Regions from separate parts of the Cupriavidus phytohabitans genome, predicted to be linked through region 2. Evidence: predicted binding sites of a transcription regulator. Region 2 holds the regulator's gene; each other region holds the start of a gene.
What was found. The regulator sigma-54, encoded in region 2, starts transcription at its own class of promoters, with help from an activator protein. The targets are predictions, from matches to a motif close to TGGCANGNAANCTGCTTT.
Positions count from the first base shown of each region.

Region 1: cydP (cytochrome oxidase putative small subunit CydP) is a predicted target of sigma-54. The motif match lies at 3,893-3,910, and genes of this name have one in related genera.
Region 3: nifE (nitrogenase iron-molybdenum cofactor biosynthesis protein NifE) is a predicted target of sigma-54. The motif match lies at 5,126-5,143, and genes of this name have one in related genera.
Region 4: nifB (nitrogenase cofactor biosynthesis protein NifB) is a predicted target of sigma-54. The motif match lies at 5,242-5,259, and genes of this name have one in related genera.

Region 1 covers NZ_JAGIQB010000026.1:26,695-34,100, reverse strand. Annotated here, with positions in the region: gene J8I34_RS18725 (bifunctional protein tyrosine phosphatase family protein/NAD(P)/FAD-dependent oxidoreductase) at 1-1,270, opposite strand, end outside; gene J8I34_RS18720 (MBL fold metallo-hydrolase) at 1,300-2,166, opposite strand; gene fisR (sigma 54-dependent transcription regulator FisR) at 2,420-3,727, shown strand; gene cydP (cytochrome oxidase putative small subunit CydP) at 3,920-4,114, shown strand; gene J8I34_RS18705 (cytochrome ubiquinol oxidase subunit I) at 4,111-5,679, shown strand; gene cydB (cytochrome d ubiquinol oxidase subunit II) at 5,690-6,826, shown strand; gene cydX (cytochrome bd-I oxidase subunit CydX) at 6,845-6,961, shown strand; gene J8I34_RS18690 (cyd operon YbgE family protein) at 6,958-7,236, shown strand; gene J8I34_RS18685 (sulfite exporter TauE/SafE family protein) at 7,263-7,406, shown strand, end outside.
Region 2 covers NZ_JAGIQB010000018.1:102,001-109,406, reverse strand. Annotated here, with positions in the region: gene lptA (lipopolysaccharide transport periplasmic protein LptA) at 1-463, shown strand, start outside; gene lptB (LPS export ABC transporter ATP-binding protein) at 517-1,317, shown strand; gene J8I34_RS14905 (RNA polymerase factor sigma-54) at 1,473-2,951, shown strand; gene hpf (ribosome hibernation-promoting factor, HPF/YfiA family) at 3,000-3,350, shown strand; gene ptsN (PTS IIA-like nitrogen regulatory protein PtsN) at 3,723-4,178, shown strand; gene hprK (HPr(Ser) kinase/phosphatase) at 4,258-5,229, shown strand; gene J8I34_RS14885 (PsiF family protein) at 5,401-5,733, shown strand; gene rapZ (RNase adapter RapZ) at 5,856-6,743, shown strand; gene J8I34_RS14875 (LON peptidase substrate-binding domain-containing protein) at 6,852-7,406, shown strand, end outside.
Region 3 covers NZ_JAGIQB010000098.1:273-7,678, forward strand. Annotated here, with positions in the region: gene J8I34_RS32210 (hypothetical protein) at 26-511, shown strand; gene J8I34_RS32215 (nitrogen fixation protein NifQ) at 591-1,157, opposite strand; gene fdxB (ferredoxin III, nif-specific) at 1,176-1,478, opposite strand; gene nifX (nitrogen fixation protein NifX) at 1,497-2,183, opposite strand; gene nifN (nitrogenase iron-molybdenum cofactor biosynthesis protein NifN) at 2,232-3,590, opposite strand; gene nifE (nitrogenase iron-molybdenum cofactor biosynthesis protein NifE) at 3,723-5,093, opposite strand; gene nifA (nif-specific transcriptional activator NifA) at 5,339-6,982, opposite strand.
Region 4 covers NZ_JAGIQB010000092.1:391-7,796, forward strand. Annotated here, with positions in the region: gene J8I34_RS31870 (ferredoxin family protein) at 1-19, opposite strand, end outside; gene J8I34_RS31875 (FAD-dependent monooxygenase) at 16-1,326, opposite strand; gene J8I34_RS31880 (electron transfer flavoprotein subunit alpha/FixB family protein) at 1,323-2,450, opposite strand; gene J8I34_RS31885 (electron transfer flavoprotein subunit beta/FixA family protein) at 2,447-3,295, opposite strand; gene J8I34_RS31890 (nitrogenase-stabilizing/protective protein NifW) at 3,311-3,649, opposite strand; gene J8I34_RS31895 (hydroxymethylglutaryl-CoA lyase-like TIM-barrel protein) at 3,790-4,878, opposite strand; gene nifB (nitrogenase cofactor biosynthesis protein NifB) at 5,301-6,857, shown strand; gene J8I34_RS31905 (4Fe-4S binding protein) at 6,965-7,156, shown strand; partial or broken gene J8I34_RS35600 (nitrogen fixation protein NifZ) at 7,365-7,406, shown strand, end outside.

The DNA of each region.
Region 1 (7,406 bases), on a different contig from region 2:
CGGCATCGGCCAGCGGGCTGACGCGGATGAAATCGGGGGCCTTCTGGGGCGGCACGGCATGGAGCATGTCGAACTCGCGCTCGACCAGTTCCGGCTCGCCGCCAGCGGCGGCCCGTCGGAACGTCGCCCGGCGCGCGGCGCCGTCCACTTTCACCAGCGTCTCGCCGAAGTTCAGGGCAATAGCATAGCGGTCGACGTACTGCATCAGCGCCGGCACGTAGTCCGCCACGCCGAACAGCACGTTGCCCGCATTGCAGAAGTCGATGTCGACGCGATCGAGCATGCCGGCGCGGCGCCAGGCATCGGCAGACAGGTACATGGCCTTCTGCGGCGCTCCCGCGCACTTGATCGGCATGGGCGGCTGCGTGAAGAGCGCCTTGCCGCCGCCCTTGCGGGTCAGCTCGCGCACGAGGTTCCAGGTGTACGGTGCGAGGTCGTAGCGGTAGTTGGAGGTCACGCCGTTGCGGCCCAGCGTTTCGGGCAGCCCTTCGATTGCGTCCCAATCCAGCTTGAGCCCCGGGCACACCACCAGTTGTTCGTACTTCACCACGCGGCACCCGTCGAGAATGACCGCATCGCGCTCGGGCTCGAAGGCTGCCACGGCCGCCTTGATCCACGCCACGCCGCGCGGCAGCACCGAAGCCATGGTGCGCGCGGTATGGGCCGGCTCGAAAACGCCGCCGCCCACCAGCGTCCAGCCGGGCTGGTAGTAGTGGATGTCGGCCGGGTCGACGATGGCGATGTCCAGTCCCGGCTTGCGTGCCAGCAAGCTCGACGCCACGGCGATTCCCGCGGCGCCCCCGCCAATGATGACGACCGCGTGGCTGGCATCGGCAACATCCACGGGTGTACGGCCGCCGTTGGCGATGCGCCGGACGACGCCCTTGAGGTCGTAGCCGGCGGCCGCCGCCCGCTCGATGATGTCCGGCAGCGGCCTGCGCGCGGACTGCGACAGCGCCCACAGCGTGGCCGAGCGCATGCCGGTGCGGCAGTAGGCCAGTACCGGCTTCGGCAGGCTGTCAAGCAGCTGGCCGAACGCCTGCGCCTGTTCGTCGCTGACCTTGCCCGATTCCACCGGCAGGTAATGTACCTGCAGGCCGAGTGCGAAAGCCTTGCGCTCGATTTCCTGGAAGCCTGGCTGGTCAGGGCCTTCGCCATCCGGGCGGTTGCAGATCAGCGAGCGAAAGCCGATGGCGGCCAGGGTGTGCACATCGTCGGGAACAATTTGCTGGCTGACCGAAAGATCGTTGGTGAGGGCGCGGGGTTGCATGGTCTGTCTGTTCCTTTGGGGCGGGTGGCTCAGAGCGCGTTGAGGGGAATTTTCAGGTAGCGCATGCCGTTGTCCTCGGGCGGCGGCAGTTCACCCGCACGCATGTTCACCTGGACCGAAGGCAGGATCAGCGTCGGCATCGACAGCGTGGCGTCGCGCGCCTGGCGCATGGCGACGAATTCCTCTTCGCTGATGCCGTTGCGCACATGGATGTTGCGCTCGCGCTCGTCCGCGACCGTGGTCATGTATTGCAGCTCCCGGCCGCCTGGCTGGTAGTCGTGGCACATGTACAGGCGGGTGTCCTGTGGCAGGCTCAGCACCTTGTTGATGGAGCGGTAGAGGGTGCGCGCGTCGCCGCCTGGGAAGTCGCAACGGGCGGTGCCGTAATCCGGCATGAACAAGGTGTCGCCGACGAACGCGGCGGTATCGTTGCCGTCGCTGACCACATAGGTCATGCAGGCCGGCGTGTGCCCCGGCGTGTGCATGGCGCGTGCCTGCAGTCCCCCAATGCTGAAGGTGTCGCCATCCAGAAGCAGACGGTCGAACTGATGCCCGTCGCGCGCGAAGTCGGCGCCACTGTTGAACAACTTGCCGAATACCTGCTGCACGGTGGTGATATGGCTGCCGATGGCGGTCTGGCCGCCGAGCCTGCGCTTGAGGTAGGGCGCGGCCGACAGGTGGTCCGCATGCACATGGGTCTCCAGGATCCACTGCACGGTCGCGCCGAGCGACTGTACGCGCTCGACCAAGCGATCCGCGCTGGTCGTGTGCGTGCGTCCGGATTTCGGATCGTAGTCGAGCACGCTGTCGATCAATGCGCATTGCCGGCTCGCGCGGTCCAGTACGAGGTAGCTGAGCGTCGAGGTGTCGGGATCGAAGAAGGCTTCAATCTCCATGTGCGATGGGCTTGGCTTGGTCGGTGTCATGAGTGGTCAATTCGAGTTCAGTAGAGGATTGCTGCTCACTATTCAAAACTCGTGCCAAGGCTGATTTGATTTATAAGTTATTGATTTTTTTATCATTCCTGCTCGCATCGGGAAGCTACGCCTGCCGTCTGGCGAAGCGTGGCGCTGCCACTTGGCAGTGATGGCGGGATTTGGCAGAATGGCGCGGCCCCCCGATGCCGCCCCGCCCAAGCCCCCACGCCCCATGGATCGCCAAGCCACGCTCCAGGCTCTCCTTTCCTACCTGGAACAGGAAAGCCAGCCGATGATCATCCTCGATACGGACTACCGCATCCTGGCCGCCAACACTGCCTACCGCCGGCAGTTCGGTGCCGTCGAGCGCCCCTACCTCGGTCAGTACTGCTACCGGATTTCGCATGGCTATGACGTACCATGCGACCAGGCCGGCGAGCATTGCCCGATGCGCAAGGCGTTCGAGACGCGGGGCCCGGACCGCGTCCTGCACATCCACCACACGCCGCGCGGTCCGGAGCATGTGAACGTCGAACTGCGCCCGATCCTTGACGAGGACCAGCAGGTCGTTGCCTATGTCGAGCGGCTGAGCACGGTGCGCAGCGCATCGGCCCGTCCGAGTGCGGAGGGGCTGGTCGGCCGCTCAGCGGCGTTCAACGCCGCACTGGAGGCGGTGCAGCGCGTGGCGCCTTCTTCGCTGCCGGTCCTGCTGCTCGGCGAATCCGGCACCGGCAAGGAAATGTTCGCGCGTGCGGTGCACGAGGCCAGCAGCCGCGCCAGCGGGCCGTTCGTCGTGGTGGACTGTTCGGGCCTTACCGAGTCCCTGTTCGAGAGCGAGCTCTTCGGTTACGAGAAGGGCGCATTCACGGGGGCGATCACGCGCAAGCCGGGCCTGGTCGAAACCGCCGATGGCGGCACGCTGTTCCTCGACGAGATGGGCGATGTGCCACTGTCGATGCAAGTCAAGCTGCTGCGGCTGATCGAATCCGGCACCTATCGCCGCGTGGGGAGCGTGGAAACGCGGCGGGCAGACTTCCGGCTGGTCGCGGCCACGCACAAGCCGCTGGAGCAGATGGTCAGCCAGGGGCTGTTCCGGCAGGACCTGTATTTCCGCATTGCCGCCTTCCCGATCCACCTGCCGGCGCTGCGCGAGCGGCCCGACGACATTCCGCTGCTGGCGGAGTCGATCCTGCAGCGCGGGGGCGGGGTCAGGGACCAGCTCCACCTGAGTGCGGAGGCGCTGGCTCGGATGCGCGCATATCACTGGCCGGGCAATATCCGCGAACTGCGCAATGTGCTCGATCGCGCCCGCCTGTACGCCGATGACGGCGTCATCCGTGCCAAGGATCTCCCGCCAGGACTGGGGGAAGCGGGCATGGCCCCGGTCGCACACCGCATGGCAGGCGACCGGGAGACTGACGACGAGGCGCTGCGCGCGCAGGTCCGCCAGTTCCGGGGCACACGTCGCGAACTTGCCCGCGCCCTTGGCATGAGCGAGCGCACGCTCTACCGCCGGCTACGGGATCTGGGCATCGGCTGATCCGCCCGAGGCGGTCGCACGGCCGTTTTCCTGCCAGATCACTGCCATTCAGTGCCACCGATGGCAGCGGTGACACCTGCCTGACAGTCGAGGCAGTCGAACGCCTGCGTCCGCTGGACGGGGCAAGCCATTGTTTTGTCAGCCTTTTTTATCAACGCATCGGGTTGGCACGGAACTTGTTCATGTGTCGTCATGAACGCTTCCGATCAAAACCTGCTGCGTCACCTGGGCTGGGTCCTGGCAATCAAGCTGTTACTGCTGTTGGGGCTCTGGCTGGCCTTCATCGCCGGACAGCGCGTACCGGTCGACGCCGCCTCTGCCTCCGCGCACCTGCGCGCCGCACCCACGGTGTCCGGCAACCTTCGCCTGCAAGGAGCCCGTCCGTGATCCCGGAACAACTGGTGGACCTTTCCCGGCTGCAGTTCGCCGCCACCGCTCTCTATCACTTCTTATTTGTCCCGCTTACCCTGGGCATGGTCTGGCTGCTGGTCATCATGGAGACGGTCTATGTCATGACTGGCAATGTGGTCTGGAAGGACATGACCCGCTTCTGGGGCAAGCTGTTCGGCATCAACTTCGCGCTGGGCGTGACTACCGGCATCACGCTCGAATTCCAGTTCGGCACGAACTGGGCGTACTACTCGCACTACGTGGGCGACATCTTTGGCGCGCCGCTGGCCATCGAAGGGCTGATGGCATTCTTTCTCGAGTCCACGTTCATCGGCCTGTTCTTCTTCGGCTGGGACCGCCTTTCGCGCGTGCAGCACCTGGTCGTGACCGCCCTGATGGCGCTTGGCACCAACTTGTCGGCGCTGTGGATCCTGATCGCCAATGGGTGGATGCAGAACCCGGTCGGCGCCGAGTTCAACTGGCAGACAATGCGCATGGAGATGACCGACTTCTGGGCCATCGTCTTTAATCCCGATGCGCAGGCCAAGTTCGTGCATACGGTCTCGGCCGGCTATGTCACCGGGGCGATGTTCGTTCTGTCGGTGTCGGCCTGGTACCTGCTGCGCGGGCGCGACGTGGAGTTCGCCAAGCGCAGCTTCCGCGTGGCGGCGGCCTTCGGGCTCGCCAGTGTCTGCTCGGTCATCGTGCTCGGCGACGAAAGCGGCTACACGGTCGGCGAGGCGCAGCAGACCAAGATGGCGGCGATCGAGGCAATGTGGGAGACGGAGCCCGCGCCGGCAGCGTTCAACCTCGTGGCCGGCATCAACGAGAGCGCGCAGCGCAACGACTGGGCGGTGCGGATTCCCTGGGTCATGGGCCTGATCGGCACCCGGTCGGTCTCCCGGGAGATTCCAGGCATCCACGAGATCCAGGCGCGCAACCGCGAGCGGATCCTCAATGGCGTCCAGGCGGTCACCGCGCTCGAGACGCTGCGCAGCCATCGTGACGATGCGCACGCGCTGGCGACACTGAAGCAGCACCAGGCCGACCTTGGCTTCGGCCTCCTGCTCAAGCGCTATACGACGGACGTGCGCCAGGCCACGCCGGACATGATCGATCGCGCGGTGCGCGACACCATTCCGCGCGTCACACCGATGTTCTGGGCGTTCCGTGCCATGGTCGGCCTGGGTTTCGCGATGCTGGCACTGTTTGCCCTGTCGTTCTGGACCACGCTGAAGGGACGATTCCGCTCGCGCCCCTGGCTGCTGCGCTGGGCAATCTGGATGCTGCCCGCGCCATGGCTGGCCTGCGAGCTGGGCTGGTTCGTCGCCGAGTACGGCCGCCAGCCGTGGACTATCTACGGCGTCCTGCCCACGCATCTCAGCGTTTCCACGTTGAGCGTCACCAGTCTGTATGGGTCACTGGCCGGTTTCGTCGGCTTCTACACCGTCCTGCTGATCGTCGAGGTCTACCTGATGGTCAAGTTCGCGCGGCAGGGGCCCGGCAGCCTCGGTACCGGACGCTACCAGAACGAGCCAGTCCACGCCCACGCCCACGCATAAGGAGATTCGCATGTTTGACTACACGACCCTGAAGCTGGTCTGGTGGCTTCTGGTGGGGGTGCTGCTTGTCGGCTTTGCCATCATGGACGGGCACGACATGGGCGTCGGCACGCTGTTGCCCTTCATCGGCCGCAGCGACGAAGAGCGACGCGTCGTCATCAACACGGTCGGCCCGCACTGGGATGGCAACCAGGTATGGTTCATCACCGGTGGCGGAGCCATCTTCGCGGCCTGGCCGCTGGTCTATGCCACTGCGTTCAGCGGCTTCTACTGGGCCATGCTCGCCGTGCTCTGGGCCTTGTTCTTCCGCCCGGTCGGCTTCGACTACCGGAGCAAGATCCACGACCCGCGCTGGCGCCGCACCTGGGACTGGGGCCTGTTCATCGGAGGGGCCGTGCCGCCGCTGATCTTCGGCGTGGCGTTTGGGAACCTGCTGCAGGGCGTGCCATACCATTTCGACGCCTACATGGTGTCGACCTACACGGGCAGTTTCTGGGCACTGCTCAATCCCTTTGCCGTGCTTGCCGGCGTGGTCAGCAGCGCCATGATCACCATGCATGGCGCCGCGTATCTTGCGCACCGCACGCAGGGGCCGCTGCAGCAGCGCGCGGTCCGCGCCACCGGTTGGGCAGCGCTGGCCATGAGCGTGGCCTTCGTTGCCGCGGGACTGTGGGTCGGCAAGCTGGACGGGTACAGGATCGCCTCGGCGATCGAACCGGCCGCCGTCGCGGATCCGACTGCCAAGGCGGTGGTGCGCGAGGCCGGCGCCTGGCTGGCCAACTACGCACGCGTGCCCGCGCTGTGGATGCTGCCCGTGCTCGCCGTGGCGGGCGCGCTGGCCGGAGTCTGGCTTCAGCGGCTGGGGCGCACCCTTGCCGCATTCGTTGCGACGAGCCTGAGCATGACAGGCGTGATCGGCACGGCGGGCGCGAGCATGTTTCCGTTCGTCATGCCATCGAGCAGCATGCCGGCCCACAGCCTGACGGTCTGGGACAGCGTTTCCAGCCAGCTGACGCTGACGATCATGCTGTGCGCGACCGTCGTGTTTATGCCCCTCGTGATCGGCTACACATCATGGGCTTACCGCGTCATGCGCGGCAAGGTGACGGTCGAATACGTCAAGGCCAACGAGCACAGCGCTTACTGATATCAAAGGAGTCTGCGAATGTGGTACTTCAGCTGGGTTCTTGGCGTGGGGTTTGCCGTCCTGCTTGCCGTGATGAACGCCATGTGGGGCGAAAACGAGGAGGCGCGCCGCGCCAGCCGGGAGGAAGACATATGAGTCGGCCGGCGAAGCTGCAACAGCCCGGCATGCACTGGCCGGCCTTGATGGCGGGGGTCGTCGTCATGCTTGTCGTCAGTGTTGATCCCCGCTTTCTGATCGCGGCCAATCCTGGCCGCACGCATCTTGCCGCGGCCTTGCTGTGCTGGGCGATGAGCGCGGCACTGGTTCGCGGTGTCGGCTTTGTTCCGGTGCATGCCGTGGCACGTCGGCTGCTCTCAGGCTGGGCGAGCGCGATGGCGCTGGCCGCTTGCCTCGCGGTGCGATTCGCGTAGCCGCCGGATCTTGAGTGAATGACCAGATGGAAAACATTGTTGCCACCAGCGCGGCACTGGGTGCCGTTGTCGGCCTCATTCTCGCGCTCACGGGCGCGGGCGGCGCCATTCTTGCCGTACCGCTGTTGCTTTTTGTCCTGCACCTGAGCGTGGCGGAGGCGGCACCGGTC
Region 2 (7,406 bases):
CGGCAACGTGGTGCTGACCAAGGGCACCATGATCCTGAAATCGGATGCGGCCGAACTGCGCACCGATCCCGAGGGCTACCAGTTCGCGGTGGCCACGTCCAAGCCGGGCAAGCAAGCCTATATCCGGCAGAAGCGCGAAGGCGTCGACGAGTACATCGACGGCTGGGGCGACCGCATCGAATACGACGGCAAGCAGGAGCTGTCCAAGCTGATCGGCCACGCGCGCATGGCGCGCCTGCAGGGCGCCAAGATGCTCGACGAGATCCGCGGCGCGGTGCTGACCTACGACAGCCGCAAGGAGTTCTACACGGCTGCCGGCGGCGGCGACAACACCTCGGCCGCCAATCCGTCGGGCCGCGTGCGCGCGGTGCTGTCGCCTCGGCAGGACCCGAATGCGCAGGGTTCGGGCAGCGGCTCGCCGCTGGACCTGAAGCCGGCGCCCGCGCCCGCCAACAAACCCTGACGCCGGGCGGGGACCGCTTCCTCGCCTGAAACGCTGAACGCCAGACTGTGCCAATGACCGATACCGCCACCATCGCCGAAAAGCCTTCCGCCCAAGCCACGGCCGTCCTCGAAGGCGGCAGCACGCTGGTCGTGCGCCACCTGAAGAAGCACTACGGCTCGCGCACCGTGGTCAAAGATGTGTCGCTGGACGTGAAGAGCGGCGAAGTGGTCGGCCTGCTCGGCCCCAACGGCGCGGGCAAGACCACCTCCTTCTACATGATCGTGGGGCTGGTGAACCTGGACGAGGGCGATATCGTGCTCGACGGCGACCACATCAGCAGCCTGCCGATCCACGAGCGCGCGCGCATGGGCCTGTCCTACCTGCCGCAGGAAGCGTCGGTCTTCCGCAAGCTCAACGTCGAGGAAAACATCCGCGCCGTGCTGGAGCTGCAGGTGGAAAACGGCAAGCCGCTGGCCAAGGCCGAGATCGAGCGCAGGCTCGACGCGCTGCTCGACGACCTGCAGATTGCTCACTTGCGCAACAACCCGGCGCTGTCGCTGTCCGGCGGCGAACGCCGCCGCGTGGAAATCGCGCGCGCGCTGGCATCGTCGCCGCGCTTCATCCTGCTGGATGAACCGTTCGCCGGCGTGGACCCGATCGCAGTGGGCGAGATCCAGCGCATCGTCAGCTTCCTGAAGGCGCGCAACATCGGCGTGCTGATCACCGACCACAACGTGCGCGAAACGCTTGGCATCTGCGACCACGCGTACATCATCAGCGAAGGCACCGTGCTGGCCGCCGGGCGGCCCGAAGAGATCATCGCCAACGAATCGGTGCGGCGCGTCTACCTCGGCGAGAACTTCCGCATGTGATGTACTGGCCTGTCCACAGCGGCAGGCCATTGATTCTCCCTGCTTTCGGCCCCATGATCTGGGTGTGGGCCAGCCCACTGCCGGCGTCGATCGAGCCGCGACATTGATAGCAATTTCCGTTCCAACAACGGAAAGATGCGCATAAAATAGGTCGCATGAAACCGTCGCTACAGCTCCGCCTCTCCCAGCACCTGGCACTGACACCGCAACTGCAGCAGTCGATCAGGCTGTTGCAGCTTTCGACGCTGGAACTGCAGCAGGAAGTCGAACAGGCGCTCACGGAAAACCCCCTTCTCGAACGCGAGAACGACTGGATCGAAAGCCCGCTGCGCGTGGCCGCCGATGGTTCGGTCAATGTTCAGAGCGCGCCGGCGCCGGCACCTTCCGAGCCGCAAGGCAATGGCGAGGCGCGCACCGATGGCGCGGGCGACGACGACAGCTACGGCGACAGCAACAGTGGCGAAGACTATGGCGGCGACTGGAGCCTGGACGACTTCGCGCGCCGCCCGCAAGGCGACGAAGACGAGAAGACGCCGATGCAGCTGCGCGAGGCCGAGCCCACGCTGCGCGAATACCTGATGGAACAGCTCACGCCGCTGAAGATCTCGGTGCGCGACAAGGGCCTGGCCATCTTCCTGATCGAATCGCTCGACGACGACGGCTACCTCAGCGCGACACTCGAAGAAATCTGCGCCGAACTGCCGGAAGAGCTCGAATTCGAGATCGACGAAGTGCAGGCGATGCTGACGCTGCTGCAAAGCTTCGACCCGCCGGGCGTGGGCGCGCGCAATGCAGCCGAGTGCCTGGGCCTGCAATTGCGCCGGCTGCAGCACCCGCAGCGCGAACTGGCGCTGAACATCGTGCACAACCACCTCGAGCTGCTGGCGGTGCGCGACTACACGCGCCTGAAAAAAGCCCTGCAGGTAGACGAGCCTGCACTCAAGGCCGCGCACGAGCTGATCCGCTCGCTGGCACCCTATCCGGGCCAGGCTTACAGCCGACCCGAGGCCGACTTCGTCGTGCCCGATGTGTTCGTGCGCAAGAGCGGCAGCGGCTGGATCGCGCAGCTCAATCCCGATGTGATGCCGAGGCTGCGCATCAACGACATGTACGCGCAGATCCTGCGCGGCGCGAAGGGCGAGTCGGGTACCGCGGGCCTGCAGCAGAAACTGCAGGAAGCGCGCTGGCTGATCAAGAATATCCAGCAAAGGTTCGACACGATCCTGCGTGTCTCGCAGGCCATTGTCGAGCGTCAAAAGAACTTTTTCACGCACGGCGAAATCGCCATGCGCCCCTTGGTTTTGCGGGAGATTGCCGATACACTGGGATTACACGAGTCAACCATCTCCCGGGTGACGACCAATAAATACATGGCAACGCCGATGGGTACTTTCGAACTGAAGTACTTCTTCGGCAGCCACGTGTCCACCGAAACCGGTGGCGCGGCTTCATCAACGGCCATCCGCGCCTTGATCAAGCAACTGATAGGAGCCGAAGACCCGAGGAATCCCCTTTCCGACAGTCGCATCGCCGAACTGCTGGGTGAGCAAGGCTTCGTTGTCGCACGCCGCACCGTTGCCAAATATCGCGAAGCCCTGAAGATCCCCGCAGTGAATCTCCGCAAGTCTTTGTAGCCGAGCCCACCGCCTGCCTGGTGAGGCTCTTTCAGAAGGAGAAGCGCTATGAACTTCAAGATCAGTGGACACCACCTTGACATCACGCCGCCGTTGCGTGAGTACGTGGAAACGAAGCTGGAGCGAATCGTCAGGCATTTCGATCAGGTCATTGGCGTTAGCGTGCTGCTCTCTGTCGACAATCACAAGGAAAAGGACAGGCGGCAATATGCGGAAATCAATCTACATCTCAGGGGCAAGGACATCTTCGTTGAAGCGCATCATGAAGACCTGTATGCAGCGATCGACGCACTAGTCGACAAGCTGGACCGTCAGGTACTGCGCTACAAGGACCGCGTGCAAGGCCACGACCGCGAAGCGGTCAAGTACCAGATGGCCGCAGCGCAGATGCAGCAATGAGCGTGCCCGGGGGCCCTGCAGAGGGCTGCTGAATCAAGACTGAACAGGCAAGCCGCGCATAGCGCGGCTTTTTTGCGCCTGCGGCGCTGTGCGCTGTGGCGCCTGCGCAAAGGCGTGTCACCCGTTTGAGACGGAGTGTTCGCAACGGCCGCGGCAGGGTGTATGCTGCGCCATACATGCAGAGCCGCATCCTGCCCGCGCCCGCTTACGGTGCGGACGCCCACCGCGCGGCGCTGCGCTGCACAATCACGGGGAGGCCGCTGCTCTATAATGGCCGGACGCCTCGGCGTTGCCGGCGACCGGCAGCCTCTGAGCCATACTGCCCGGCGGAACGGCGGATCCGCCCGCTAACTGAAATCCTGCGCATCGCCCATGAATCGTTTGGCCAAATTGCTGCCACCCGGCAACATTACCCTCGACGTCAGCGTCACAAGCAAGAAGCGTGTGTTCGAGCAGGCCGGGCTCCTCTTCGAGAACAACCATGGCGTGGCGCGCGCTACTGTGACCGACAACCTGTTCGCGCGCGAGTCGCTGGGCTCCACCGGCCTTGGCGCAGGCGTGGCGATCCCGCACGGCCGGATCAAGGGCCTGAAGCAGCCGCTGGCCGCCTTCATGCGCCTGGCCGAGCCGATCCCGTTCGAATCGCCCGACGGCAAGCCGGTGTCGCTGCTGATTTTCCTGCTGGTGCCGGAACAGGCCACGCAGCAGCACCTGGAAATCCTGTCCGAGATCGCGCAGTTGCTGTCCGATCGCGACATGCGCGAAGGGCTGGCGACCTTGCCCACTTCCGAAGCCGTGCACCAGCTGCTGACCGAATGGCATCCCTGATTCACCGATTGACCTGAACGGGCCGGCACAGACCGGACAGGCGCAGCGCCTGGCACACCGCCCCACACGTCATACCCGCATGGAACTCACCGGCGTCACCTCCCAGTCCATCTTCGACGACAACGCAGCCGACCTCAAACTCTCTTGGGTGGCCGGTCTGGAAGGTGCGGACCGCGCCTTCGACGTGGAATTCGCCCGCGAAGCCACCTCCGCCGCAGACTTGGTGGGCCACCTGAACCTGATCCACCCCAACCGCATCCAGGTGCTTGGCAAGCCTGAGATCACCTACTACCAGCGGCTGGACGACGATATCCGCAAGCGCCAGATGGGCGAGCTGATCTTGCTGGAACCGCCTTTCCTGGTGGTGGCCGACGGCATGGAGCCGCCGCCGGACCTGGAGCTGCGCTGCACACGCTCTTCCACGCCGCTGTTCACCACGCCGGTGTCGTCGGCAGCGGTGATCGACCACCTGCGCCTGTACCTGTCGCGCATCTCAGCGCCGCGCGTGACCATGCACGGGGTGTTCCTCGACATCCTCGGCATGGGCGTGCTGATCATGGGTGAATCGGGGCTGGGCAAGAGCGAACTGGGCCTGGAACTGATCTCGCGCGGGCACGGGCTGGTGGCTGACGATGCGGTTGACTTCGTACGCCTGGGGCCGGACTTTATCGAGGGCCGCTGCCCGCCGTTGCTGCAGAACCTGCTAGAAGTGCGCGGCCTGGGCCTGCTCGACATCAAGACCATCTTCGGCGAGACCGCGGTACGCCGGAAGATGAAGATCAAGCTGGTGGTGCAGCTGGTGCGCCGCAACGACGGCGAGTTCGAGCGCCTGCCGCTCGATTCGCAATACCTCGACGTGCTGGGCTTGCCGATCCACATGGTCAAGATCCAGGTGGCGGCCGGCCGCAACCTCGCCGTGCTGGTCGAGGCCGCCGTGCGCAACACCATCCTGCGCCTGCGCGGCATCGACACGCTGCGCGACTTCATGGACCGCCAGCGCGCCGCGATGCAGGCCGATGCGGTCTCGCGCGGCCAGGGCCGCCTGCTCTGACCGGGGCCGGACACGCGTTTTCAATTGCTTACAACGGCGGCCTCCCCCGCCGTCAACGCCGACATCCATAGTGCCGTTTTGTGCTGTAATGGGCATCGAGCCCATTACAAGGCCGCCGCCAGCCCCTGACACCGTGCGGCCGTGATGTTTTCCACACCAAGGAGAGCAAGCATGAAGAAACTGATCGCGATGTGCGCGCTGGTCACCCCGCTGCTGGCATCCGTGGCCTTCGCCCAGTCGGCGTCGGCACCGGCGGCCCCGGCAAAGGACGCCGCCAAGGCGCCCACCGCGCAGCAGGAAAAGATGAAGACCTGCAATGCGCAGGCCGGCGACAAGAAGGGCGACGAGCGCAAGGCATTCATGAAGCAGTGCCTGTCGGCCAAGCCGGACGCGGTGCCCAAGACCCAGCAGGAAAAAATGGCGGCCTGCAGCAAGGAAGGCAAGGGCAAGAAGGGCGACGAATACAAGGCGTACATGAAGGAGTGCCTGTCGAAGTCGGCCTGAGGCAGGCCCTCTTCCGAGCAAGCAACGATGGCGAACCGCGAGGTTCGCCATCGTTGTTTCCGGGCCCGCGGTCATCCCGCTGTCATGACGCGGCCATCACGTGATGCTATGCTTCAGTTGCTATGCGCATCATCCTTATCACCGGCATTTCCGGTTCCGGCAAGTCCGTCGCATTGAATGTCCTCGAAGATGCGGGGTACTACTGCGTGGACAACCTGCCGGCGCAGTTCATCCCGGAACTGGTCCGCTACCTGTCCAGCCAGGGCTATACGCACCTGGGCGTTGCCACCGACATCCGCAGCCGCGAGTCGCTCGACCAGTTGCCCGATACCGTGCGTACGCTCGCCGGCGAGCACCAGGTCGAGGTGCTGTTCCTGACGGCCAGCACGGACGCTCTGGTGCAGCGCTACTCCGAGACGCGCAGGCGCCATCCGCTGTCGATCCGCACCGACGGGGGCGTGGTGAGCCCCGGCGGCGAGCCCGCCTTCAACGACACCGCGCTCATGGAAGCGATCGAAATGGAGCGCGAGCTGCTGAGCCCGCTGGCCGAGGCCGCGCACCGCATCGATACCAGCAATGTGCGCACCAATACGCTGCGCAGCTGGATCAAGGAGCTGATCCGCAACGACAGCGAGCGCCTCACGCTGCTGTTCGAGTCCTTCGGCTTCAAGCATGGCGTGCCCAGCGACGCCGACATGGTGTTCGACGTGCGCTCGCTGCCCAATCCCTATTACGACGTGGCCCTGCGCCCGCTGACCGGGCGCGACACGCCGGTGATCGATTTCCTGCAGGCGCAGCCGATGGTGCTGGCGATGGCCGAGGATATCCGCGCCTATGTGGAAAAGTGGCTGCCGAGTTTCATCGCCGACAACCGCAGCTACCTGACGGTCGCCATCGGCTGTACCGGCGGCCAGCATCGCTCGGTCTATATTGCTGAAAGGCTTGCCAACTATTTCCGCGCGCATGGTAATGTGCTGGTGAGACACCGAGAGCTCGCGCCGGCGGGCTGACGCCAAGCGTGCATGCCTGCGGGCATCGGCGGCGCGGCGTATGGTCCGGCGGCGCGCCGTTGCTGCATTCTGGCATCCCACTGCATCCCTTATGCACGCTGGCACCGCATGTCTTCCACCGACCTTTACCGCCCCACCACGTCCGCCGGGTCCGACCCCGAGCCGCAGACGCTAGACAACCTCCCACTATTCCCGCTGCACACCGTGCTCTTTCCCGGTGGCCGGCTGCCGTTGCGCGTATTCGAGGCGCGCTATGTCGACATGGTGCGCAATTGCCTGCGCGACGGCACGCCGTTCGGCGCCTGCCTGATCGAGAGCGGCGACGAAGTGGCGCGGCCCGGCAAGGCCACCGTGCCGGAAACGGTCGGCTGCCTGGCCGAAATCGTCGACTGCAACATGGAGCAGCTCGGCGTGCTGCTGATCCGTGCGCGCGGGCGCGAGCGCTTCCAGATCATCAGCCACGAGACCCGCGACGACGGCCTGCTGGTGGCGCGTGCCAAAGTACTGCCCGCCGATATCATCGACTGCAAGCTCGAATTGCTGGGCGAATGCCTGGACGCGCTGCGCCGGATCGTGACGCGGCTGCATGCGGAGCAGCCCGACCGGATGCCGTTCGACGAGCCTTATCTGTGGGACGATCCCAGCTGGGTCGCCAACCGGCTG
Region 3 (7,406 bases), on a different contig from region 2:
GAGCCCCACCTTACAGGAGAGAGGAATGAACCTCATTACGGATATCGAATTGGCCGAATTTTTTGGCAGCACTGCCACTCCCCCGGCCATGCAGTTGATTAATACAATTCCGGAGGGGGGAAATGACGATGCGGAAGTCATCTTATGGACGACAGTTCTTTCCTTCCCCACCTGCTTGCCACCGTACTATATGCTGTATAAGCTACAAGCAAGCCGCGACGAGCTTCGAAAAGCGCAGGAAGTCGCAGGCAAAGCCCTAGTGGCTGCTGCGCGCCAGGCGTCCATCAACATTGATTGGCGTGCAGTATGGCCCGGCGACGCTGACTTCACTATTTCAGGCCCTGCTCGCTTCTGGCTCTTTACCCTAAAAGCCCAGGCGTTATTTAGTATACGGCTTGGCGAGCATGCCATGGCGCTCCAACTGATGAACAAACTTCGCTGGCTGGACCCCAACAACAGCATCGGTCTAGATATCGTTGATTCCTTGCTCGCTCGTTCGCCATTGAGATAACGCCAACGATATGAGTCACCTTATCCTTTTATATGTTCAGGCCCTGACAGTTCTCTACTTGTAAAGAGCGATTTTTTCGTCATTCAGGCCCAAAACAGTCTCCGAAACTGGGGCAAACGCTGCAGCTCGGAGCCCTGCACACGTATAGCGTATCGCGCTCACATAGCTGTTTGTAGAGGAACTTTTTCCACTTCATTCCATGGACGTTCTTTTTGGCAAGCAGGGGAAACCAGTACCTCAGAACCTCTGACAGCTCGGCCCGGGATGGAAGGCGTAAGTTTTGCCAGAGATGTTTGTCTTTCAAACACGCGGAGGCCAATGCATGAGAAACACAGCGCACCTCGATAGGTGTACCGGCACTCGGATCTGCGTGTGCCTCAAGCAAGGTTACGAGTTCTTCGACCTCGTCATAGTACATCTGGTCTTGCGCGGTTGCCTCTCTGTTTAGCTGCAAAGATAACGCATACTCGGCACCTGGAAACCAGTGTGCAAGCAACCATCTTGTTTCATTGGCATCAAGTCCTATTATGGGGAGGCCATGTACATTTCCTTCCTCGAACGTTGAAGAAATGGCGCCAGCCAGCGTTAGCACCGTGCAGTCATTGCCATCTACCGCGTGACGCATTAGGGTACTGTGAAAATTCATCTTCGTCATAACTAAGGCCTAAGCAGGCGCGTGCGTGTAACATTTTTTTGGGCAAATCTTCGCGCACGCGGTGCAACCTATGCAATACTCGCGATGCAAGATAGTCATAACCTTCTTCTCAAACTCCTCCTCATTCTCGTTTTCCCCCTCAAGAGAAATATGGCTACCATCCTCGCTCACTCCAACCGGTTGAAGGACACCGCGCGAACACACACGAAAACATCGGCCACACCCGATACAATTTTGATGATCGATAGAATTTACAAAGTTCGGCGTCCAGATCGCGCCACTTGGTAGCACTACAGTAAAGTTGCCACTCACGTTGCATTCTCGCGATATTCACTTGTAAGCCAAGCCGGCGGTTTTCCGCGCCTCCATCAACAAGGCGTGGATCTCGTGGCAGCGTCTGGCAACGACTAAAATTTTCTCCCAACTGGCCGGCAACTCTTCGGATAGATCGTGTAGGTCCATCTTGGCTTGCACCGCAAGCGTGTTCAATCTTTTCAAACGAGCTATTGTTGCCTCAGGGTCGTTTATCCTGTCTTCGCTGTCAGTTTCAGCACCGAAGGCTATTTGTGGCGGAGGATAGTCCTTCTCTTTGAGGTAGTCGCGATTATTCGCTAACCCGTCGCCCGCGCCCAAATCGTATGACGTGCCCGAATCCTTCTTGATCACCTTCCTTAACCACGGAGGCGGCGTCCCCTTCAACACCTCCTGCAGCTTTCTAAGGATCGTTTCAATCGGCTCCGCCTTTCCCACCTTGATAGGGTGGATCTTCATCGCAACCACGCGCGCGGCTCCGGCACCTCCAATTGCGGCGACGTACAATATCGCGCAGTCATGGATTGCCTCAAGCCTTTGACCCAGCTTCTCTTCGTTATCATGCTTTTGTGACGTGTCGCTGAAATCGAAAGCCTGGATGAACCTGTGCGCGGCCGCTGTCACGTCGTAGACCAGTATATGCTTCGCCCACCCAAAGTGGGCGTCAACATGCTCCTTATCTTGCGTAGCGAATGCAATTTTCATGCGCCGTCTCCTTGTAGGATCACATAGTGGCTGGAGGAAACCTTGACATCAGATCACCGGGGTTTCCGCAGCGCGATGGGTATTGATCGTGGATAGGGGCCAATCCGTCGGTGCGCGGAACTGGATTCGCTCGAGCATCAGATTTGCAATCTCGAAAATCAGGTCCATCGTGCCTCGATATCCTATCTGACATCGATGTGCGTTTCCGACGCGGTCGAATACGGGGAAGCCTACGCGCATCAGCGGCTTGCCGAGTCGCGCAGCCATTTGGCGGCCATGCGAATGAGTGATTAGCAGATCGCAATTGCCGGCAGCCCGCTCCATGTCTTCCAAGTCGCCCAGCACTACTTCGCTTGCGGGCAATAGCGCGTGCGCTGGAGATGCGGTCGTGCTGACGCAGACTGATAGTTCTGCCCCTAGCTCGTGCAGCAGTGACCCAACCGAAAGGAGCATGTCCGGATCTGCACCGATCGCAACCTTTATACCCCCCGTATAGAAGTGACTATCCAGCATTGCATCCAGAAGTTGATTACGCTGCCGACGGTACTTTTCTGGAATGGCTCGCCCTGACAACTGCGCGAGAAGCCGCAATAATCGATCGTTAGGTTCCAGACCCGTGAGACGTTCGAAGATTTCGAATGGCGTGCCACCTATTTCCTGTAACGCTCGAGCACCAGCACGAGTCTGCTCTCCAATGCCGATTGTGAAAGAGGATGCCCCAGCAGCGCGGATTTGTTCGAGCGTGGTTCCGCCCTGCGTTATGCCCCGCCATTCTGAATCAAGGTGTCCATCGAGCGAACCGGAAATGTCAGGGAGGATTATTGGGTCTAGGCCAAATGACTCGACTATCACGCGTAGTTCTTCAACATCACGCGGCGACAAATGGCTCCCCGGCAACACGCTAATTTGTCGATAAATAGCAGGCAGCGGCTTTACCAGCGCCATGACAATCTCCACCACAGCTTTGCTGTAGCCGTCTTCGAAGGCGCCAACATAATCTGGCGTCGAGACATAAACAATTTCTGTATTAAACAGTTCTGGATTACCTTTGCGTATAGCTCTTAAATGACCATTGATATCCTCGCCATTGGTCTCGGTGAGACCTGTTGAACAGACCACAATGATTCTCGGCGCTTCGCGCTTTCGGATGTTAAGCAATGCCGTCTCGACATTATCGTATCCGCCCAAAACCGCAGAGATCTCATCCATTGCGGTAGTCTGCAGCGGGACGGCTTCCTTGAAATGTCGCGTCAGCAACACCAAGGCAAACGACGTGCAACCTTGTGAGCCGTGCAAGACAGGCATACAAGCGTCGAGCCCCATAGCCGCAAAGCTAGCGCCGAGTGGCTGGCTAGTTTTTAACGGGTTTACCGTGCAGGCTTTTTCAGATTGGATCACGATAGCCATAATGGTCTCCTCACCTTCCTAGAACGCCGCCACGCGTAAAGATGTACTTCCTGGATTCTGTGGCGGCTTAGTATTCCGAGTACATTAGCTGTGGCGCGAATCTATTGACCAGGCGACTTCACCTCCGTTATTTCACGGCGCTGGGATTCGCACCTGTTGCCACACCGGGTTGTAAATAGTACGCTCTATCTCACGGACCAGCTCCACGATCCCTTCATATCCGGCATACGGATGATGACGTTCTTGATTTACGTCAAGCCAAGGCATAAGCGCCTTCAATGCGATAAACTGTGAGCGCCCACCAGACAGCATGATGTCGGCCTTCGCATCGTGCAATAGCTTGTACATCTCGCGCGCCGTCATGTTGTCGAACATGAGCGCGTCCTGTCCGAGGATCCCTTTGATTCTTTCTTTGTCTTCCTTGGTACTCTTCTTCACGCTTGTGCCAATGATCTCTAAGCCGGCCTCCTGTAACGCAGCCACAACTGACCATGATTTCACGCCACCTGTGATTAGCAGCGCCCGTTTACCTTCAAGACGCGCACGGTACGTGGCAATCCGCTCCCATGCCCGGTCCTCCTGAGCTTGAATCAGGCGCTCTGTACGGTCTAACAGCTTTCCAGATGCCCCTCGCTGCACCAACAGACTCCCGATCTGGCGGAGAGCATTGCTTGTGTCGCCAATTCCGTAGAATGAGCACTCAAGGTATGGAATCCCATAACGCTCTTGCATCTTAGTTGCCACATGGACCATGGACTTCGAACAGACCACCATGTTTGCTCTGGCCCGATGCGCACTCGCAATATCGCTGTACCGACCATCGCCAGTTATACACGACAAAAGACGGATGCCAAGTTCGTCGAAGAGCGGCTTTACCTGCCATAACTCGCCTGACAGGTTGTACTCGCCAATTACGTTGATGTCTGTGGGCGTTGTGTATGCCGGCTCACGGCTACCTATCACATAATTCAAAAGCGCCTCGCCGCCAAGCTTATTGCCGACATTCTTTGATCCAGCGAACCCAGGCGCGTGCACCGGTATAACTGGCCTACTGAATTCAACTGAAGCCTGCTTGCACACTGCATCTATGTCATCGCCGATTAACGCAGTAACGCACGTTTGATAAACAAAGACCGCAGGTGGATTGTACTTTTCAATGATTTCGCGCACGCTGCGGAATAGACGTCGTTCACCGCCGTAGATCACGTCGAACTCATTGATGTCAGTCGTGAAGCCAGTGCGATAGAGCGTCGGCCCTGATGAGGCCGCCTGGCGGTTGTCCCAAGAGTTGCCTTCGCATGCGATTGGACCATGCACGAGGTGCGCCACGTCAGCCACGGGCTGAAGTGCAATTTTCGCCCCGTCGAAAGCGCAGCCCCCAGCGGCCGCCCCGGGTGAAAGCTGCCTTGAGCAGCCCTGCTTTCGCCCCTCCTCGCTCTTAGCCCGGTTCTTCGCACAATTCGGTTGGTCAAAAAGATAGGCGGCCCTCGCCTTTCGCGACATAACGACTCCATACACTCTGCGGTTCGCGAAGGTCAGCAAGTTGCGTGCCATCATCGCAGCCATGCATTTACCATTATGCAGCCCTACGCGCACGCTGCCGCAATTGTCGTGGATGGCCGCTCCTGTGGCAAAGTTAGAATCGATCCCAACACTTTGCAGTTCGTCGACGGGAGACTCATTTGCGTTGAGTTGTCACAAACTTTTGTCATAGGTGTAGGGAAGCACCCACCAGCGATATGCTGCCATCAGAAACGGCGAAGCTCGATCCCGTACTTACGCAGCGCGTAGCCAATCTGCCGTGGCGTAATACCCAAGAGCCGGGCCGCTTTTGCCTGCACCCAGCCACAGCGCTCCATGGCCCAAATGAGTCGCTCTCTCTCGCTTTGAGGTCTATCGTTCCTGCTGGGCAGGGTAAATCTGGCGCTATCGTGACCTGCATCTACGGAGACTGCAGGAGTGACCTCCTCGCTCGCTGCAGCGTTTGCCGATCGGCCCGGACGTACGGCGTCTTCTCGCTCGATGTCATGCAATCCTTGGGTTAGACACTTATCCATCTCACACAGGAATGAGAGACGATCAATGGAATCGTGGAGTGCCATTGTCGCGGTCCTCTCAACGCAGTTCTCCAACTCACGTACGTTACCGGCCCAGTAGCAACCCGAAAGCACCCTCAATGCTCCGTCTGTGAAGCGCAGCGACCTGCCGTTGTCACGGTTGAATCGATCCAAAAAGTATTGCGCCAAAGCCGGGATGTCCTCGCGGCGCTCACGTAGCGGTGGCAGACGAATGCTTACCACATTAATGCGATAATACAAATCTGCTCGGAATTCACCCTCTTTGACCATCCGTTCGAGGTTGCGATTTGTCGCAACGATTAGCCTCACATCAACCCTTACAGGCGTGGCCCCTCCTACGCGCTCAAACTCCCTTTCTTGCAGAACTCGCAATAGCTTCGCTTGGAAGGACGGTGAGATATCGCCAATTTCATCGAGAAATAGTGTGCCGCCGTGCGCTAGTTCGAATCTACCTTTCCGTTGCGATTGTGCCCCCGTGAACGCTCCCTTCTCATGGCCAAACAGTTCGCTCTCCAAGAGAGTCTCTGAAAGCGCCGCGCAGTTCACCGAAACGAAGGGCTGATCATTACGCCGAGACAAGCTATAGATTGCGCGTGCGATCAATTCCTTACCCGTTCCGCTTTCACCGCGCAAGAGTACTGTCGCCCTCGCAGGGGCGACTTGATGAACTTGCGCAAACACCCTCTGCATCGATGGGGAATCGCCTACCGCGTTCTCTATATTGCGCAAAGGGTGATGCTCCTTCTGTGGAAGTCTACATACCTGTTCCGTGTTACCGCCCTTGTTCATCGCGTCGCGATTAAGCAGCAGCGCTTGCCCCATCGGCGCTGCAACAACTTTCATAAGTTGGAGATCGTTAGCAAAGGCGCGCGTTCCGTCTCGATTCTCACAGAATGCAACCAGCACCCCGAGCGGACGGCCCTCATGCCGAATAGGAGTCCCCAGGAGAGCGATATGATCACCGTCCAATTCATTAGCAGTTCCGAAGCGGTCCGCGAGAAGATGTTCATCGTGAATCTCAGGGACAATGACAGGCGAATCACTTGAATGAATGCGGCCCACGACCCCCTCATCGGGAAGAAAGCGTACGCGCTCGCGCCAGCCCTCCGAAAGTCCCGTGGAACAAAATCCAGCTAGATATCCACCCGGCTCCGCGACGGCTATGAAGGCGGAGCGCCATCCTAGCGCAGATGAAAGATACCGTAAGGATCTGTCCAACGTCTGCTCAGCATCCCGCGACGAAACTAGCGTCTGCACTACCTCGTACACCAAATCGAAATCGTTAGCACTCTCGTTAGCATAGAAATGCGGCATGGATTTAAACTCCCCGGGATAGCTCGTCAAACGCCGTCAGCAAACAGGACTAGGCCACAACGACACATTAGTTTTGCGGCGCGCGATGGCAAGTTCGAACGACGCCGCCAGTGGGCGGACATCTACAATGTCAACAAACGGACAATATCGCAGTGGCGATGTCGGAGGGACACGGAGGACAACAACGCCTCTCTGTGCGCGCATAGGATACTAACTGAAAAAACGGCGCCTTTAACACAATCCTGCGTTGACGCCGCTCCCCCATCGGGGCCGTCTTATGCATAACGCCTCATATGAGGGGTTGCACACCAACAGGGGTAGAAAGCGCGCGAGGTATGGGAGAGACTCAGCTGCGGGTGCACCGTAGTTCTGAAACTTGTGCCCTGCTGGATTGAAGGGATCTCAATACCCTATGACAGTGAAT
Region 4 (7,406 bases), on a different contig from region 2:
TGACTATTACTTTTCTCATCGAAATGCCCTCCATAGTTTGTACGCGTCGCCAAGAAGGCCAGGCAGGGTCCGGCTCTTTCTAAACTTTCCGATGATTTCATGTTTTTTCGTCGTCTTATCGATGCCGTCAACGGTAATCATCGTACGTGCTGCGAATGCGATCAGGTCAGGATACGTCGTAAAGAACTGGGGGTTCTGTCGGAGGATCTCTGGCATGTGGCGATATTTTTGTAAATCCTTTATCACGAAGCTCCTATCGAGCGCGCTCTTGTACGCAGAAAGCACATCGGCGCGGTAGCCACGACCCATGGCCTTTGCTCGAATTGCCGTTTCAGCAGCAAGGCGGCCTGTCGTCATTGCTAGGTTAGACCCCTCTCGATGCGCGGAATTGACGAACCCTCCGGAATCGCCCACTATCATCCATCCGTTGCCATATACTTTTGGAATCGTATTGAAGCCACCTTCGGGAATCAGATGTGCACAGTACTCTTTCATTTCGCCTCCATCAATTAGCGGCGTTATCGAAGGGTGGTGCTTCATGTTTTCCAGCAATTCATAGGGGCTTATGCGGTGTGCGGAATTCTTGAAGTCACTTAACATACAACCAACGCCGATGGTCAGGGATTCTTTATTTGTATAAAGAAAGCCCGTGCCCGTCATGCCATCGGTGATGCGGCCTACCATTTCAATAGCGACGCCCTCGTCTCCTGAAACGTTAAAGCGCTGGCGAATGGTTTCCTCGGGAAGAAAGAGAATCTCTTTGACAGCGAGCGCAACGTTATGCGCTTCAATTTCGCTGTGAAATTTTGCCTTTCGGGCGAGAGTTGAGTTGACACCATCTGCGAGAATCACAATGTCCGCATACACGTCACCCTCCTCCCGGTCGCAGTGAACGCCGACAACTTGATCTCCATCCATAATCAGTTGATTCACCGTCGTCTCGCAGATGAGCAATGCGCCGGCCTCTCGGACCTTTGATGAGAACCATTTATCGAACTGAGCGCGGATGATGGTGTAACGGTTGTACGGTGGTTTGTTGTAGTCCTCGCTTCGTACGTGCGTGCCTACGAATGACGTATCGTCAAGCATCCACATGCGTTGCTCAATGATGTGCCGCTCGAGCGGTGCGTCGTCGCGAAATTCTGGGATAATTTGTTCTAGGGCATTCGCATAGAGAATCGCTCCCTGAACGTTCTTGCTGCCCGGATACTCACCGCGCTCAACTTGAAGAACCTTTAGACCGGCCTTGGCCATCAAGTAGGCAGCGGCGTTTCCGGAAGGTCCTGCGCCAACGACAATTACGTCAAAACGCAAAGGTTCTGTCATTTGACTACCCTCATATGTCCGGACTTATGCTGCGCCAAGTGATCCTCGCAAGCTTGAGTCAATGCTGGCAGTAGTTGCATGGCATCTCCTACGATGCCGTAATGCGCGTAGTCGAAGATTGGTGCGTTTTCATCAGTGTTGATGGCCACAATCACGTCGGAACTTTCCATCCCGACGCGATGCTGGATGGCACCGGAAATTCCTGCGGCGATGTAAAGTTTTGGTCGAACGGTTTTACCCGTTTGCCCCACTTGGCGCTCGGCTTCGACCCAGCCAGCTTGCACGCAGGGGCGAGTCGCACCTACTTCGCCGCCGAGGACACGCGCCAGATTGAAGACCAGCTTGAAGTTTTCAGGGTTCTTAAGGCCCTTTCCCCCACTTACAATCACATCCGCATAAGGAAGATTAATCTGATTGCTTTTTGAATCGGCAATGAAATTGAGCAACTTCGTCACGATGCCGGACTCAATCATACCTAGTTGCTCATGAATAATCTGTCCGCAACGGCCGGTCTGAACTGGCGGCATCGCCATTACGCGCGGACGGACCGTCGCCATCTGAGGCCGGCATGCAAGTGTCATTATCGTACAAAGAAGTGAGCCACCGAAGGTTGGGCGAGTGGCCGCAAGAGCGCGCGAGGTAGAGTCTATGCTTAAGCTAGTGCAATCGGCCGTCAGCCCCGTCGAAAGAGTCGTTGCCACAGAGCCGGCAAGATCTCGGCCCATAGTGGTCGCCCCAAGAAGCAGGATCTCCGGACGATATTTGCTAACTAGATCGGTCAATCCTTTCGTGAATGGTTCATTCCGATACCCCAGCAACACCGGATCGTGGATCACATACGCCTTGTTTGCACCGAAACCAAATGCTTCAGTTGCAAACTGCTCAAGGGGCTCTTCAGGGCCGCCAAGCGCGACAATTGCTACTTCACTGCCCAGCTTGTCTGCGAGCTTATATGCCTCTCCTAGGAGTTCCCACGACACGCTATGAACCTGACCCTGATCGTGTTCAAGGAAAACCCATACACCCTTGTAAGTTTTGAGGTGCTCAGGCAACTCAAGGTGGCGGTTGCTGCCCTTTGTAACGGTGGTGTTCGGCATGTTGTCTGAACTAAGGGGGGAATTCATGAGAACCTCTTCATTAACAGGTCCGCCTCCAATGTTGGATGACGGGTCAGGATCTTTTGCACAAGTTTGTGGGAGACTTCGCGGAGGTTCGTGGCACCCACTTCCAGAATTTCGGCTTTCTCGTCTTTCGGCGTTGGGCCGAATACTTTGCTGACTACGGTGGGCGAGCCTTTGAGCCCAATCCTAGTCAAGTCAGTGATACCGGCTTGCTCTCGATTCCATTTGCGTATCGGAAACGCCGCCGCGTGTATCATTGCGGGGAGTGTTGCAAAACGTAATTCGTTCGTATTCTCAAGCATCGTTATGAGACAAGGCAGCGCGGTCTGAAGCACTTGCACGCCTCCTTCCGCACGACGCTCGACGACGATTGAACGCTTATTTAAATCCGTCTCAACGATCCTTGATACATAGGTCAGGAGTTGGAAGCCGAGCCGTGTCGCGATACCAGGGCCGACTTGCGCGGTGTCGCCATCGATGGTCTGCTTACCGGTAAAGACCATATCCACTGTTTGTTGAGTCGTGATCTGTTGGATGGCAGCGGCAAGCGCGTAGGACGTCGCAAGCGTATCAGCCCCGGCGAAAGCGCGGTCGGTAATGAGTATGGCATCGTCAGCGCCGAAGCTGATGCACTTGCGTAGCGCGTCCTCAGCCTGGGGCGGCCCCATGCATAGCGCCGTGACTCGTCCGCCGAAGCGGTCCTTCAGCCGCAACGCCTCCTCTAGTGAGAAGAGGTCGTATGGGTTGATGATAGCAGGAACGCCTTGGCGCATTATTGTATTGGTGACCGGATGCACCCGAATCTGCGCTGAATCGGGGACTTGCTTGATACAGACAACAATGTGCATGGTTCCTTCTCCGCGTCAGACGGTGTCGCGCTTTCCCAGCGAAGCGCGAAGGTTGTCAAGGCTAACGTAACTTCGTCCTTCTGCCTCCCGAAAACACCTGAAAACCCTCTGTTCCGCTGGCGTTGACGAGACGAAATCGTTGTAGGCTTTGAGCAGCAAGCTGCGATAAAATTCGAAAAGCGCGGTGCCGTTGTCCAAGGGAGGCTCTTCTTGTTGCTCGATGTACTGGAAGAACCGTTTCAGGATATGTAGACGGCTAACGTTCAAAACTGTTTCGTCGAATGCGATGTCAAAATGCCGAAAAAAGTCCTCAGTCGAAGAGAGGTGTTGCTGCTGATTGAGGTGTCCTTGCATATCTTTGCTCCGAGGTGAAGTAAGTTGCTAGGAAAGGTTACAAATAGGGCGTGTGACGTACATAGATGAGGACCGCGCTGTTTCGACGAGTTTGGGTCGATGTTTATTTTGGAATAGTTAGCTACCGCTACATGGACATCCTACGGTCGCCAGGAAAAGAAATCATTGGCTTTGCTGGATATCTCCAGCGCCTGCTCGCGATGCAGCGATAACACCATTTTTGTAACTACTCGGTCCCGGAAAACGGCCTCAGAGTTACCCGAATCTTTGTAATCTGGGTGCGGACGCGTCTTAGCCCGCAATGAATCGTGCTTGTCGCATCGTCTCAGCCGGGAATCGAAATGGGGTACGCGGGAGTGTGTACTCCAACGCCTAGCTCGATGGGAGCCCATATGGGTTCTTATTTTGTTCGACGGCACTGCCCGGTCAGACGCATCTTTGACAAGAGAAGAGATCTGGACGAGCGTTTTACTATCGAAGCCTGTATCCTGCCCAATCAAATGCCGTGAACCCGTCACGACTTCCTCGAGCGCTGCCTTGCCCTTCGGGTGAACCATGCCGTTTACCGCTGGGTTCCCATGTGGGGCGCTGGAGTTGAGCGCAGCTAGTGTATGTGCGGTAGCGAGACCGACATCATTTTGCAAATAGATTTCCACATCGTGCAGCCTTGCAATGAGGTCGTAGGCCGCAAACGGGAGAATTGCACAAACTTTGTTGGAGAATTGGATCCGCTGTTCACCATACATCCTCGGGCGTAGCGCGACTTCCACAAAGAATGAGGGGTACGCACGCGCAAGGTTTACCATACAAATAGATATTCCTGTGTGGCATTTCCCTACCCTCCGGATAAGGCGCGGGATCATGGATAATATGCAAGCTCGCGACAGCCTCAGATGGTGAAAATAACGATCGGAAACGGAAACGGAAACGGAAACGGAAACGGAAACGGACAAGTGTACAAACTCAGCCTTGCAGCGCAAGGCAGCGGTTTGCTTGGTGTCTGTCGAGCAGTCGGAAATTATTGTTTCGGGCTTGAGGTTCATGTCCCCAATAGCGTCGATAAACGTTATCTCCTCATCACCCACTGCAAAGATTCCTGTCAGCAACTCAGGAATTTCCGCAGGCGAGAGTATGCCGGCAATCGCACAATCTTCTTCTATCCGATAAAGGCCCCTTGGGGGCCGTTTTGGGCCGCACAATGTTCTCTCGATAATAATCGGTTTAAGCATCGCGGTAGTCGCCTTTGCGCGTCATTGGGTCCTAGACGGCCGAGCAAGCGTTGTGCCAGCCGAGTTCAATAAGCTGGAGCGCTATCTTCCGGAGCGGCAGCGGCGACGCTGTCAGTAAACATGGGGGCTTCGCACATTTTTCGTGTCGCGAATGTCTCTGTCCGGACAAGCTGCTCTTAACTCAACCGGCATTGACTGGTGCCGAAAAGGGGGAAGCCGTATTAGGCCAATTTAGCTCCCTCTTTTCGCAGTGAGCTTCGAGCTGGCTTCGACCCACACGCGAGACGAACGCGCTGCTGTCGATCTTATAGAACGCCGGCAAATGCTGGTGCCTTCATACCGGTCGGGACGCTCCATGCGCGATGGCACGGATTTCGCTTTTTCCACGATGACCAACCACTCTCGATGAGAAGGAAAGAGTTATGCGAGATAGCGCGAGCGCGAGCACGCGACCATCGGCTGCCTGTTTTGAAGGCGAGGAGAAAATTGTGCCCCTAATGCCAACTAGCGGAACATCCGTCCTACGGGGCGGCGGTACCGCGTCTGTTGGAGCCAGCGTGTTGAAGTGCGAGTCGTCTGGAGAGGCCGAGGGGATGCTGCCGGGGGTGTGGGATAAGATAAAAGATCATCCGTGCTACTCAGAGGAAGCGCATCGCCATTACGCGCGCATGCATGTAGCGGTTGCGTCCGCCTGCAACATTCAGTGCAACTACTGTAACCGCAAGTACGACTGTTCAAACGAGTCGCGACCTGGCGTTACGTCGAGAAAGCTGACGCCAGAGCAGGCGGTGAAGAAAGTGATGGTTGTCGCGAGTCGCATACCGCAATTGACGGTGGTGGGTGTTGCTGGGCCCGGTGATTCTCTCGCGAGCCCGGGAACCACGTTTGAGACGTTCCGTTTGCTTAAGGAGCGGGCTCCCGAAATCAAACTATGTCTCTCAACCAATGGCCTCGCGTTGCCTGACTTTGTGGATGACATCTGCCGATACAGCATTGATCATGTGACAATAACTATTAACATGATCGATCCGATTGTTGGGGCAAGAATCTACCCGTGGATTTTTTGGAACCGTCGCCGATTGACTGGGACGGACGCCGCATGCGTGTTGCATGAGCGGCAGATGCGAGGGCTTGAGATGCTAACAGAACGAGGCGTACTGACGAAAATCAATTCGGTGTTGATTCCAGGTATTAACGATAAACATATGATTGAGGTAAACCGTGCTGTGAAAGAGCGAGGTGCGTTCCTTCACAACATTATGCCGCTAATCTCCGACCCCTCGCATGGTACGTACTTCGGCCTGCACGGACCACGCGGACCTACCTCCCATGAATTGAGGACAGTACAGGAAGCTTGTTCGGGCGGTGTGAAATTGATGCGGCATTGCCGGCAGTGTCGAGCGGACGCGGTAGGACTCCTCGATGAGGATCGCAGTGACGAGTTTTCACTGGAGAGCATTGAGCAGATGGATATCGGTTATGACCGAGACATCCGCCAAGAGTACCAAGTCCGCACGGAGACCGAGCTCATGGCGCAACGTGAGGCAAGGAGGGAAGTACTAGCCTTAACGCAGGTCAGGAAAGCGACAGGAGCACTGAAGGTCAATATCGCCGTTGCCACGAAAGGCCGGGGTCGCGTGAACGGGCACTTTGGGAATATTTCTGAGCTAAAAATCTTCGAAGTTAGCGCTTCTGGCGTGCACTTTGTGGGTTATCGCCGGGTTGAATTGTATTGCCAAGGGGGGTACGGTGACGATGAACGACTAGTACGTATCATACGTGCGATCAACGATTGTCATGCCATTTTTGTAGCGAAAATTGGTTTGTGTCCGCGTAAGGAACTCGCCGATGCTGGCATCGAGTCGGTGGAGCAGTACGCGGGGGAAATTGTTGAGGTCGCAGCACTATCTTGGTTCAATGACTACTCAATCCGTGTGGCTGGTGGCGCATCGTTGCGCAAACATTGCGACGACGCATAATCCGGCAAAGCGCGTCTATAAGAGTTTCAATAACGATCGTTTGACGTGCAAAGGCCATGCATGCGCGGTGGAGTAGTACAGCACTTTAAATTGTAAGGAGCGTATTTATGGCCCTGAAGATTATTGCCTCAGCCTGCACCGGTTGCTCGGCGTGTGAGGCACAGTGCCCAAATGTTGCCATTAGTGAGAAAGGTGATGTGCTGGCAATTGATCCTAAGAAGTGCACTATGTGCGAGGGACTCGACTTTCCGCAGTGTGTGTCGGTGTGCCCCGTGGACGATTGCATAGTACCGGCTTAGCATGGCCACAGCGCGCTTCTTGAAGGCCTGTTTATTGGTCTGGCTCATGTCGTGGCTCAAGCCTTACCGGTGGAGAAGCTATGAATTGTTGGAAAATATGGAACTAGGATCCGTTGGCGTGGCATCGTCGGTGGGGTGCGAACATGCCTCTATCGTGGAGGGCAACTTTGTGGATGCCTAATTTAGAGACTGACCTCGGGGAAAGTCGATGTCGAGACCAAAGCAGGTCTTATGTAACTCTGAGAGGGAT